2 regions of the Paenibacillus konkukensis genome follow, and region 2 is predicted to be linked to the other one. Evidence: riboswitches for the same ligand, from Rfam matches in the RefSeq annotation. Region 2 holds a riboswitch; the other holds the start of a gene.
The links. A riboswitch is a leader RNA that binds a small molecule or an ion and turns the genes downstream of it on or off. The one in region 2 is predicted to bind cyclic di-AMP.
Positions count from the first base shown of each region.

Region 1: another riboswitch for cyclic di-AMP. It lies ahead of SK3146_RS02415 (C40 family peptidase); the one in region 2 lies ahead of SK3146_RS20805 (resuscitation-promoting factor).

Region 1 covers NZ_CP027059.1:568,125-574,117, reverse strand. The annotation lists gene SK3146_RS02430 (ABC transporter substrate-binding protein) at 37-1,035, shown strand; gene SK3146_RS02425 (ABC transporter ATP-binding protein) at 1,378-3,096, shown strand; gene SK3146_RS02420 (DUF441 domain-containing protein) at 3,171-3,620, shown strand; cyclic di-AMP (ydaO/yuaA leader) riboswitch at 3,690-3,839, shown strand; gene SK3146_RS02415 (C40 family peptidase) at 3,843-4,682, shown strand; gene SK3146_RS02410 (group I truncated hemoglobin) at 4,828-5,181, opposite strand; gene SK3146_RS02405 (spore gernimation protein GerQ) at 5,348-5,593, shown strand; gene SK3146_RS02400 (spore coat protein) at 5,606-5,992, shown strand; gene SK3146_RS02395 (zinc-dependent alcohol dehydrogenase) at 5,989-5,993, shown strand, end outside.
Region 2 covers NZ_CP027059.1:4,789,849-4,795,841, forward strand. The annotation lists gene SK3146_RS20795 (HD domain-containing protein) at 1-851, shown strand, start outside; gene SK3146_RS20800 (TatD family hydrolase) at 907-1,674, shown strand; cyclic di-AMP (ydaO/yuaA leader) riboswitch at 1,899-2,100, shown strand; gene SK3146_RS20805 (resuscitation-promoting factor) at 2,477-3,616, shown strand; gene rnmV (ribonuclease M5) at 3,757-4,302, shown strand; gene rsmA (16S rRNA (adenine(1518)-N(6)/adenine(1519)-N(6))-dimethyltransferase RsmA) at 4,305-5,207, shown strand; gene yabG (sporulation peptidase YabG) at 5,298-5,993, shown strand, end outside.

The sequences.
Region 1 (5,993 bases), 3.7 Mb from region 2:
AGTGTTGAGAATGGTTATCAATTAAGGGAGGATCTTATGAAATCCAGAACATCGAGAATAATGCTGTGCCTCGTCATTGCCGCCATGACGTTAGGCTCGGCTTGCGGCAATACAGGGCAAAACGCCGGCGGAACGGCAGAATCCAGCCAGACCAATGCAGCTTCGGGAGATGCGCAGAGCGGCTCGGCCGCGCCCGCCGGGGAACGTACCGTCACCGACGAGCTGGGTCATCAAGTGAAGCTGCCTGCGCATATCGATCGGGTGCTCGCTCCCTATTTGGAGGACCCGATAGCGGCGCTCGGCGTAAAGCCCGTCGCGCAATGGTCGAGCGGCAGCACCGTATTCGAATACTTGCAGCCATGGCTGAAGGATGTGCCGAAAACAAGCTCGACGCCGGCGGTCGAAGAAGTGCTCGCTTATCAGCCGGACCTTATTATTTTGAATACGGCCGCCAAGGCGGCGAACGGGATTTACGAGCAGTATGCGAAAATCGCGCCGACCTATGTGTTCCAGAACGGGCTCACGAAAGATTGGAAAGAGGTGCTGCTCACCGTAGGCGAACTGCTCGGCAGCAAAGACAAAGCCGAACAGGCCATCGCCGGCTACGAGCAAAAAGCGCGCGAAGCTAAGCGGCAGATAAGCCCTATTGTCGGAGACAAGAAAAGCGTGATCTTATGGATACAGGGCAAAAGCATCTACCTCGTCGACAGCGGACGCTTCAGCGGCGCGGTGCTGGCGAAGGATCTCGGCTTCCCGTTCCCCGAACAGGCTTTGGTGGAGACGGTCGGCAAGCCGCTGGCCGAGCTGTCGCTGGAGACGCTGCCGGATTTGAAGGCGGATTATATTTTCTATGTCAATCAGAATGCGAACGGCAACGAACAAACGAATCTTATTCTCGATAACGAAGTATGGAAGCGGCTGCCCGCCGTTCAGCAGGGCCACGCCTACGAGGTCGATTACGGCAATTGGATTAACGGAGGCATCCTTGCCAACGAGAAGACGATTGACGATGTGCTGAAGCTGTTGAAACGATAGGCGTTCCGTTGCAAGGACGCACGCAGGCGCAGCCGCAAGATCAGAGCGGATCACCCTCTGGTCTTTTTGGTTGTTTAGGAAATGATGCGCAGCAAATTCCTGTGGATATCCTGGGGCTCCTCCGAAAGGAATGTCTAACCATAGAACGAACCCAGAGGAATGGTTAGACGCCGATCCAGCTTAGGCTGGATGCGGACGGAATAAGCTTCAGAGCATCACTACCCTGGAAATTACTCTTGGTACCCCATTTCCATTGTCTGTGGTGCCGCGTCGGCGGCATGGATGGCTTTTGGGGGATTTGTTCCGTTATGGCGGAAGCCGGAGAGAGGAGAACGGGCACGAATGCTGAAACAATTTTTTGCTTATTACAAGCCTTACAAAAAGTTATTTATCATCGATTTTTGCTGCGCCGTATTTTCGGCTTTGCTGGAGCTTGGATTTCCGCTGGCCGTCAACCAATTCGTCGACAAGCTGCTGCCGAGCGGCAACTGGCGGCTGATTTTATGGTCGTGTCTCGGCTTGCTTGCCGTCTATGCGCTGAACAGCGCGCTGCAGTATATCGTCACTTACTGGGGACATAAGCTGGGCATCAACATTGAAACCGATATGCGGCGCAAGCTGTTCGAGCATGTGCAGAAGCTGTCGTTCCGCTTCTTCGACAACAACAAGACGGGAACGCTGTTATCGCGGATGACCAGCAATTTGATGGAAATCGGGGAGATGGCGCATCACGGACCGGAGGACGTATTTATCGCGGTCATGACGCTGCTCGGCGCATTCGCGCTGATGCTGGCGATCAATTGGAAGCTGGCCCTGCTCACGGTCATTGTCATTCCGGGCTTGATCTTCCTGGCGATGCATTTTAACCGCAAAATGATTCAGGCGTTCCGGCGCATGTTCAGGGACATCGGAGAGTTTAACGCGCGGGTGGAGGATAGCATCGGGGGCATTCGCGTTGTGCAATCTTTCACGAACGAAGAACACGAAGCGAAATTGTTCGCTCACAATAACGAGCAGTACCGGCAAACGAAGTTTTTTTCCTATAAAGTTCAGGCGCAGAACGCGTCGGCCAGTTACTTTCTGACGCGGATGATCATTTTGTTCGTTCTTGTGTGCGGCACGTGGTTCGTCATCCGGGGGGAGCTGACGAGCGGGGAATTCGTCGGATTCCTGCTGCTGTCGAACGTGCTGCTCGGACCGATCAACAAGATCGGGGCCGTTATCGAGAGTTATCCGAAGGGCATTGCCGGATTCAAGAGCTACCTGGAGCTGCTGGAGACGGAGCCGGATATTGCCGAAGCGCCGGAGGCGGTCGATCCGGGTAAGCTGCGCGGCGACATCCGTTTTCACGACGTTACCTTCGGGTACGAGCAGGGGAGAAACGTCATCAGCCAGATGAGTTTGACTATTCATGCCGGGGAGACGGTGGCTCTGGTCGGCCCTTCCGGCGCGGGGAAAACGACGATGCTCAGCCTTTTGCCGCGTTTTTACGAGGTGAACGCAGGCAGCATTACGGTCGACGGCATCGATATCCGCAAGATGAAGCTGGCTGCCCTTCGCGGCCAAATCGGCATTGTTCAGCAGGACGTATTCCTGTTCTCCGGCACGATTCGCGATAATATCGCCTACGGCGAGCTGGACGCTGCGGAAGAGCAAATATGGGAAGCCGCCCGCAGAGCGCGGCTGGAGGAGTTTATACGGTCGCAGCCCGACGGCTTGATGACGGTGATCGGCGAGCGGGGCGTGAAGCTGTCCGGAGGCCAGAAGCAGCGGCTTTCCATTGCGAGAATGTTCCTTAAGAATCCTCCGATTCTCATTTTGGATGAGGCGACCTCCGCATTGGATTCGGAGACGGAGAAAGCGATCCAGCAGTCGTTGAACGAGCTGGCCGCAGGACGCACGACCTTGATCATCGCGCACCGGTTGGCGACGATCCAGAACGCGGACCGCATCATCGTGATGACGGAGCAGGGAATTCGGGAGCAGGGACGGCACGAAGAGCTGCTCGCCGCCCAAGGCGCTTACACTCAGCTGCATCAGGCCCAATTCGGGCTTAAGTGATTTTCCATTGAATTTCCAGGTATCGTTCATGTAAAATGGATAATGCTGCTGATTACGATTACAAAGGAGTTCTTATGCCCCAGATCGACATGCCTTCTGTCATTCTATTAATTTTTGCGGCGCTTGGCATATTGAGCAACAACAATTCGATTACCGTGGCCGTCGTCTTCCTGCTGCTGCTGCGGGTGTTGAACGTGCAGCAGGCTTTTCCGTGGATTGAAAAGTACGGCCTGACGGCCGGCATTATCGTCTTGACGATAGGGATTATGGCGCCGCTGGCGAGCGGCAAAATTACGTTTCAAACGTTGTACGAATCGGTATTCCACTGGAAATCGCTGCTTGCGGTGGCGATCGGCATGCTGGTCGCTTATTTGGGCGGGCGCGGCGCGATGCTGATGACGAATCAGCCGACGGTCGTAACGGGCATTCTGCTGGGCACCGTGCTCGGAGTCGCTTTCTTGAAGGGCGTTCCCGTAGGCCCGCTTATCGCAGCGGGAATTTTATCCTTATTTTTAGGCAAATGATGGCAGTATTTGCGGCGCGTACCCACCGATATGCCGGAAGGAGAACGAATATACTGTAAATAGCTTCGCGAAGTAAACATGCCGAATCGGCACAGCATAAGTGACCGTACGGGGGATGCTTTATTGGGGTGAATGTTTGCGCGGCCTCGCGCCAAGCGAATAGGGGAAAACCTCTCCCTAACCCGTCAACTAACCTCGGAGGCTTTTGGGAGGAATTGAACGTTGAAGTTGTTTGGCAAAGCTTTAATTGTATCCTGCGCGTTTATTTCGTGCGCGCTTTTTTCGGCCGTGCATGCTCAGGCCGCCCCGGAAGACGCAGTGAAGATTCAAGTCAATGACAAGCTGGTCGATTTTCCGGAAACGAAGCCGGTTTTGGACGCGAACTCTCAGCTGCAGGTTCCGTTCCGCCCCCTGATGGAAAACCTCGGCTATAAGGTCGAATGGGTGCAGGAGGGCAGAGAAGTCAAAGTAACGATGAGCAAAGGCGATCAGAACATGACGCTGAAAACCGGCGACGATTTCGTAGTCGTCAACGGCAAGCAAGTGAAGGTGAACTCGATGATCGGGATGGCGCAAGGCAGCGTATACGTTCCTCTGCGCTTCGTATCCGAGACGCTGGGAAGCGAGGTGCAATGGGATAACGATAATCAAATCGCCATTGTCGACGCGGACGGGAAATATCATGCTCCGGCCTGGTACAAGCCCAAGCAGGACGATAAGCTGCTGAAGTACGCCCAAGCTTATATGGGCATTCCGTACGTATGGGGAGGCAGCTCGCCGGCCGGCTTTGACTGCTCGGGCTTCGTGAAGTTTGTTTTCTCGAATGTCCGCGGAATCGAACTGCCCCGAACGTCCAACGAAATGTATGATAGCACGGGCGTTGCCGTAGCGTCTCCGAAACCGGGCGATCTCGTATTTTTCGCTAACGGACGCCTGTCCCATGTCGGCATTTATATGGGCAACGGCCAGTTCATTTCGGCAACGACGTCGTACGGGGTTCATATCGACTCGCTGTACAGTTCGTACTGGGGAAGCAGGTACATAGGAGCTAAAAGCTTGTAACGTTGTGCAGTATAAGAGTCCCCATGCTTAATGGATTATTATCGAAAAAGGATATAATAGGAATTTATGACAAACAGGCTGTCTAGGTCAGCCTGTTTGTTTGGTTCTTGGCCCCAAAAACGTCGGCGCTTGCAGCCGGCGTCTTTTATTTATACAGGATATCGTTCTTCAAGGTCGCCACATGCTCCAGCACCTGTGAAATTTCTTTTTCCTGAACGCCGAAATGGGCGAGCGCGTCGTGCAGATGCCCGGCCACCGCATCAAAGTGCACGGGCTGCAAATTCATGCCTTCATGGGCTTTGGCCATCGATTTGCCCGAATATTGATTCGGCCCGCCGAGCGCGAAGCTGATAAATTTGGCCTGATGTCTGCGTTGTTTCTCCATATCGGTATGCTCAAAAAAATGTTTGATCGTGTCGTCCGCAAGAATGCGTTTGTAAAATTCATCGACAACCTTCGAAATGCTGTCTTCTCCGCCTAATTGTTCGTACAGTGTCATGATAAGCTCCTTCCGATGGATAGATTGCGTACAGTAATTTGTCCGTTTTTCTCCAAAATATTCATGGAACGCTTAAAAGGCAATGATAGCTCTCCGCATCCGCATAACATGCAAAATGAAAGGAAATGTTAGCTATGTTTAAGTCAATTTGGGAGGTGACGGCTACATGCCAATATCGTCGTTAGCGCCGCATGAATCGATGGAGCTTCATGAAGCGCTCAATTTCAAAACGCTTTGCCTGGCCAAGTCCAAACTGATGCAGGGCCTTGTATTCGACCGGGATCTGAAAGCTTTATTGCAAAAGGATGTGGAGCAGTCCATTCAAGCGATCGCCGAGCTGCAGGCGCTTTATGCGAAAGCCCCGTTTCTAGCCGCGGTGCCCGCTAGTCGTCCGGACCCTATCATAAACTAAGGTGTGATCAGTATGAATAGCGATCATTTAGATCCGATTAACGCATTAAATATGCCGGAATTAGCGGATATGACCTTGGCTGCGGATTTTCTTATGCGGGCGAAGGAGGGCGTTCGCAATGCGGCCATCGCTTTGACGGAAACGGTCACTCCGGAAGCAAGGACGCTGCTGAAGACGCAGCTGAGCCAAAGTCTTGCGATGCACCGGGAAATTATGGAGCTGATGATAGACAAGAAATGGTTCCATCCGTACGAGCTGAGCGAGCAATACAAGCTGGATCAATTATCTGCCAAAAATACGGTTATGATCGGGCAAATGAATTTATTTCCGGGAGACACGTCCCGTAAAGGGATGTTCGACCGGACGCCGGACGAGCCGAGCGGAGGAAAGCTGTCATGAA
Region 2 (5,993 bases):
AGGTTGCCGGCGTCATCGCCAAAACGTACAATGAAGAAATTGTCGTCAGCCTCGTATCGAGCCAGCTCGACGCCGATCGGATGGACTACTTGCTGCGCGATGCTTACTTTACCGGCGTCAATTACGGAATGTTCGATCTGGAGCGCATTTTACGCGTTATGCGGCCGTTCCAAGGCCATATTGTCGTCAAGGAGAGCGGCATGCATGCGGTGGAAGATTACCTGATGTCCCGGTATCAAATGTATTGGCAGGTGTATTTCCACCCTGTGACCCGAAGCGCAGAGGTCATTTTGCACAAAGTTTTTCAGAGAGCTAAACAATTATATGAAGAAAATTACGAGTTCTCGTTCATGCTCTCTCCGCTGCTGAGCCTGTTTCGCCAGACGCTCAGCGTGGACGAGTACCACCTGCTGGACGAAGCCTTCATGCAGACGGTGCTTATGCAGTGGTCCCGCGAAGCGGACGAGGTTTTATCCGATCTGTGTTCCCGCTTTCTTAACCGTCGTTTATTCAAGTACGTCATGCTGGAGCACATCGACGTTCAGCAAATCGAAAGGCTGCGGGAGACGATGGCTGGCCTTGGTCTGGACCCGGCCTTTTACCTCGAAATTGATTTCCCTTCGGATCTTTCGTATGATGTCTATCGTCCGGGAGAGCATGACGAAAAACTGCCGATTTTGCTGCTCGATCAAAGGGACACGTTAACGGAAATTTCGCGTAAGTCGGAAATTGTCCGTTCCATCAGCGGCATCCATATGGGCAAGTACCATTTGTATTTCCCCGAGGAGCTGCTCAGAGCCGCTCCCGGCGCTCTGACCGAGGAGCAGCGGAAGCTGCTGCGGCTGGAATAAAGGCCCGGCCGTACCCGATTTTCCCATCACCATATAAAGGAGATTTCGCGTTCAAATGATTACAGACACTCACGCTCACTTAAATGCACCAGAGTTCGATGAGGATCGACAAGAGGTCATCCAGCGCGCGGTTGAGAACGGAATCAGTCGAATCGTCAATGTCGGATTTAACCGGGAAACGATTCCGAGCTCTATCGCCTTGGCGGAGCAATACGACTTCATTTACTCCACAGTCGGCTGGCACCCGCAGGATGCCAAAGATATGTCCCCGGAAGATCTGGAATGGATCGAGCAGCTATGCTCGCACGACAAGGTCGTAGCGATCGGCGAGATCGGCCTTGATTATTACTGGGATACGTCCCCGAAGGATGTACAGGATCGGGTGTTCCGCGAGCAGATCAGGCTTGCCCGCAAGCTTGGCATGCCGATAGTGATCCATAACCGCGATGCGCATCAGGATATTATCCGGATTCTCCGCGAAGAGAAGGCGGCCGAGGTCGGCGGCGTCATGCACTGCTTCTCCGGCAGCTGGGAAACGGCCAAGCTTTGTCTGGACATGAACTTCCATATTTCCTTCGGGGGCCCCGTCACGTTCAAAAACGCGAAACAGCCGAAAGAAGTGCTGGAGAAGGTTCCCATGGACCGGCTGCTCATCGAAACGGACGCTCCTTATTTGACTCCGCACCCTTATCGCGGCAAGAGAAACGAAACCGCATATGTGAAATTAGTCGCAGAAACCGCTGCTCAAATTAAAGGGATTTCCCTGGAAGAGCTGGCTCACGCGACTACGAAAAATGCAGTTAGATTGTTCGGTTTACGCTAGACAAATAGGGGGGTCAAGACAGCCCTTTTTTAGTCGGAAACGCGATAATCGAAGAAAATGGCATGAAAAACTAAGACATGGTTAGAAAAACAAGGGTCCAATTCGTAAAATCGCGCTTAAAAAACGGTTTTGGACGAAAATGAATCTTTTTTGCCGAGTTTGTATACTTTACAACATCGCATCCGACAGCGTAAACTCAATATTAACTTAATACGATTACCATTTTTCCACTATCGCTGAGTTTCCATAAGGGAAACGGGGGAACCGTAATTGGACCCGTCTTATTTTTCAATAAGACTAAGGTCACATTTTCTGGGGTGAGTCTTGGAGAGGTTAAGATCAAGATGATATTAACGCTTATCCAAGTAGGGCGACTCTCAAGTCCGAATCCGTCAGCTAACCTCGTAAGCGTAAGAGAGAGGTAACGATTGTCGTGTGCTTTATTTCATTAACTTGATGAAATAATCAAAGTCACGGGAAGAGTCCTCTTTCCGATGACTTTTTTTATGTTCTCCCGTCAACGTGATATTTGTCCGACAACATAATTGACTTTTAGAGAACGGGGAGGTGCTGGCCGCACGCAGGACCAGAAACGATATGGATCGAAAGGTTGCAGCCCTTAGTGGACCACTAGGAATGTTACATTTCGCTGAAGGGCGAGAAATTGGCGAAGCCGGTCTTCAGTGAAAGAGCGTCGACAGACGTTATCCGTTAACCACAGATTGCAAAACTTAAACCATAGTCGCGTCAGATCAAACATGCGTAACACTCGACGGCGGGGCTTTGAAGGAGGACCGAACTAGTGGGAGCTATTCAACACGAGCAAACCCATGTAAGACGATCATCCAGCATGTCCTTCGCATTGCGATGGAAGCATGAAAACTTGCGTATGATATCCACCACTGCACTTATTTCATTCGCTTTGACTTTCATGTTCTTAATAATGTTATACGGTACGGCTACCAAGAAGGTGACCGTCGTTGTGAACGGACAAGAGACCGTTGTTTATACCAAACAATGGGATCTGCAGCGTTTACTGGATGAGCAACAGATTCAAGTCGGGGAGCATGATCGACTCTCCGCTGCGCTGGATTCGAAGGTGAAGACGGGGGACCGTATTACCATCGACCACGCGAAGCCGGTTCAGCTTACGGCTGACGGTGAAACGAAGACGATCTACACGGTGGCCAAGACCGTAGGAGACGCGTTGCATGAATTGAACGTGCCCGTCGGAGAACTGGATAAGGTGAGCCCGGAGCTGGAGGCGTCGCTGCCGGATAGCGGTGCGGTACAAATTGTCCGGGTGAAGAAAGAGCTTGAGGAAGTATCGGAAAAAATCGCGTTTGACGTTGTGAAGAAAAACGATCCGCAGCTTGTAAAGGGCAAAGAACAAGTTGTGCAAGAAGGCCAGGAAGGCGAAGTCTTGAAGAAAAAAGAAAAACGCTTTGAAGACGGAGTGCTTGTCTCCGAACAGGTGGTTGACCAACAGGTCAAAACGGAAAAAGTCAATAAAGTGGTTGCCGTAGGTACGAAAAATCCGGTTGTAATTTTATCGGCGTCATCGCCGAATCTTCAAGAAGTAACCAAGAGCGGCGTATCCTTCGGCGTGAAGCAGGTCATTAACAATGTAACGTTAACGGCTTATTCCGCAGGCGCGGCTTCGACAGGCAAAAGCGCGGAACACCCGCAATACGGTGTGACGTCAACGGGCACGAGAGTAACGGAAGGTCGAACAATTGCAGTGGACCCCAAGGTGGTTCCGCTGGGCTGGTGGGTGTATATCGACGGCCTGGGCTTCCGCAGAGCGGAAGATACCGGCAGCGCGGTGAAAGGGAACATTATCGACGTGTATTTCGACAGCAATGACTATGCTAACCGCTTTGGCATGAAGCGAGGATACACCGTTTATGTGATCGGACCGAAGAAGCCGACCGCGGACTAAGGGGCTGCAATTAGGGAAGACTCATTATATATACGGCAAGAGGAATGAGAAGAGGGATGCCTCTTCTTTTTTCTGTGTGAAGAACATTACCGCAAGGAAGCGCGAGACGCCCTTGGCTTTGTACGAGAGAAGGTAGTAAGATGATTAAGGAAATCATTGTGGTGGAAGGCAAGGACGACACCGTCGCCATTAAGCGGGCGGTAGAGGCCGAAACGATCGAGACCGGCGGGTCGGCGATCAACGATGAGATCATTAAGCGGATCAAGCTCGCGCAGCAGCGCCGCGGCGTTATTGTGCTGACGGACCCCGATCATGCCGGAGAGCGTATCCGCAAGATTATTACGGCGCGCGTACCGGGCTGCAAGCATGCGTTCATTACGCAGGAGGAGGCTACGAGCCGCGGCGACATCGGCGTCGAGAACGCCTCGCCGGAGACGATCCGCAAAGCGTTATCCAATCTGCGGACGGATTATGAAGCGGCGGAGTCGGATATAACGTGGGAGGATTTGATTAACGCCGGCATGATCGTGCATCCTCAGGCCGCCGCAAGGCGGATGGAGATGGGCAGACAGCTCGGCATCGGCTACTGCAACGGGAAGCAGTTTTATAACCGCTGCCGGATGTTTCGGATTTCCCGCGAAGAATTCGCTGTAGCGTGGAAGCAACTTGAGAAAAAAGAGGGTTAAAGATGGATACGATAAGATCAGGTGTACAGGAGGACATTGCCTCCCCGAAAAAAACAAAGGAGCTGTTGCAGCGCCATGGCTTCACGCTAAAAAAAAGCTTGGGGCAGAACTTTTTGATCGATCCTAACATTTTGTACAAGATCGTATCGGCTGCGGGATTGGATTCGGCCAAGGGCGCGCTGGAGATTGGCCCCGGCATCGGAGCGCTGACGCAGCAGCTTGCCAAAACGGCAGGACGCGTCGTAGCGATTGAGATCGACCAGAGGCTGCTGCCGTTGCTGGAGGAGACGCTGGAGCCGTATCCGAACGCGAGCGTCGTTCAGGGCGATGTGCTCAAGGTCGATCTGAAGCCGCTGTTCGAGCAGTATTTCCAAGGCTTCGAGCCGGTGAGCGTCGTAGCTAACCTGCCCTATTACATTACGACGCCGATTATTATGAAGCTGCTGGAGGAGAAGCTGCCGCTGGAGCATATCGTCGTCATGATTCAAAAGGAAGTGGCCGAACGGATGTCGGCGCGGCCCGGAGGCAAAGATTACGGCAGTTTAAGCATTGCGGTGCAATATTATTGCGAGCCGGAGCTGGTGACGATTGTCCCTCATACCGTGTTCATTCCTCAGCCTAACGTGGATTCGGCGGTTATCAAGCTGAAGGTTCGCGGGAAGCCTCCTGTCGAGGTAGAGGATGAAGCGTTCTTCTTCGATGTCGTACAGGCTTCGTTCGTACAGCGCAGAAAGACGATATACAATAACCTGGCTTCCCGCTTTTACACCAAGGAAACCAAGAGCGAGCTGGAGGCTGTGCTGCAAGAAGCGGGAATCGAGCCTTCGCGGCGCGGAGAGACGCTGTCGATTCAGGAGTATGCGAACTTAAGCCGCTGCTTGTCCAGAGCTCTGGGGCGATCCTGAGGGCTCTGGAGCGGCCCGTATGAAATTAGGGCTCGGTGAATCACCAATTGCCTATTGACGCCATAGGATACACGAGGAGGCGATTTGGCCATGAAACAGGGAGACCTCGTTACTCGTAGATCGTATGGTGGTGACATCATATTTAAAATTCAAAATATTATTCGGCAGCAGGCGGTGCTGCGCGGAGTAGATTACCGGCTGCTCGCCGACGCTCCGTTGACCGATCTGACCACGGTAACGGTCAATGCTAACAGTCAGACCGCGGCGGGCAGCCGACCGCCATGGATGGAAACGATGCGCAAATCGAGAAACCGGGCGGTGACCGGATACGCCTCTGCGAACGGTACCGGCGGCGAAACGGCGCCGGCCTTTTTTGAAATGCCGGGCAAAGTGCTTCATCTGGACGGAGATCCGGCGTATTTGCGCAAATGCATGAATTTATACGGCGAACTGAAGGTTCCGGCCGAAGGCTATTACGTATCCGAACCGCATATGGCGGATGCGATGTATCGGCTGCTTCCGCAGGTGAAGCCCGATATTGTCGTCGTCACCGGACATGACGGGATTTTGAAAACGCGTCGCAGCGGGGACATCGCCAACCTGGGCAGCTACAAAAACTCCCACCACTTCGTAAATGCCGTCCGGGTGGCTAGACAGTACGAGAAGAACAAAGATACGCTGACGGTCGTGGCCGGAGCGTGCCAATCGCACTTCGAGGCGCTGATGCAGGCCGGAGCGAACTATGCAAGCTCGCCGTCCCGCGTTCTGATCCATGCGCTCGATCCG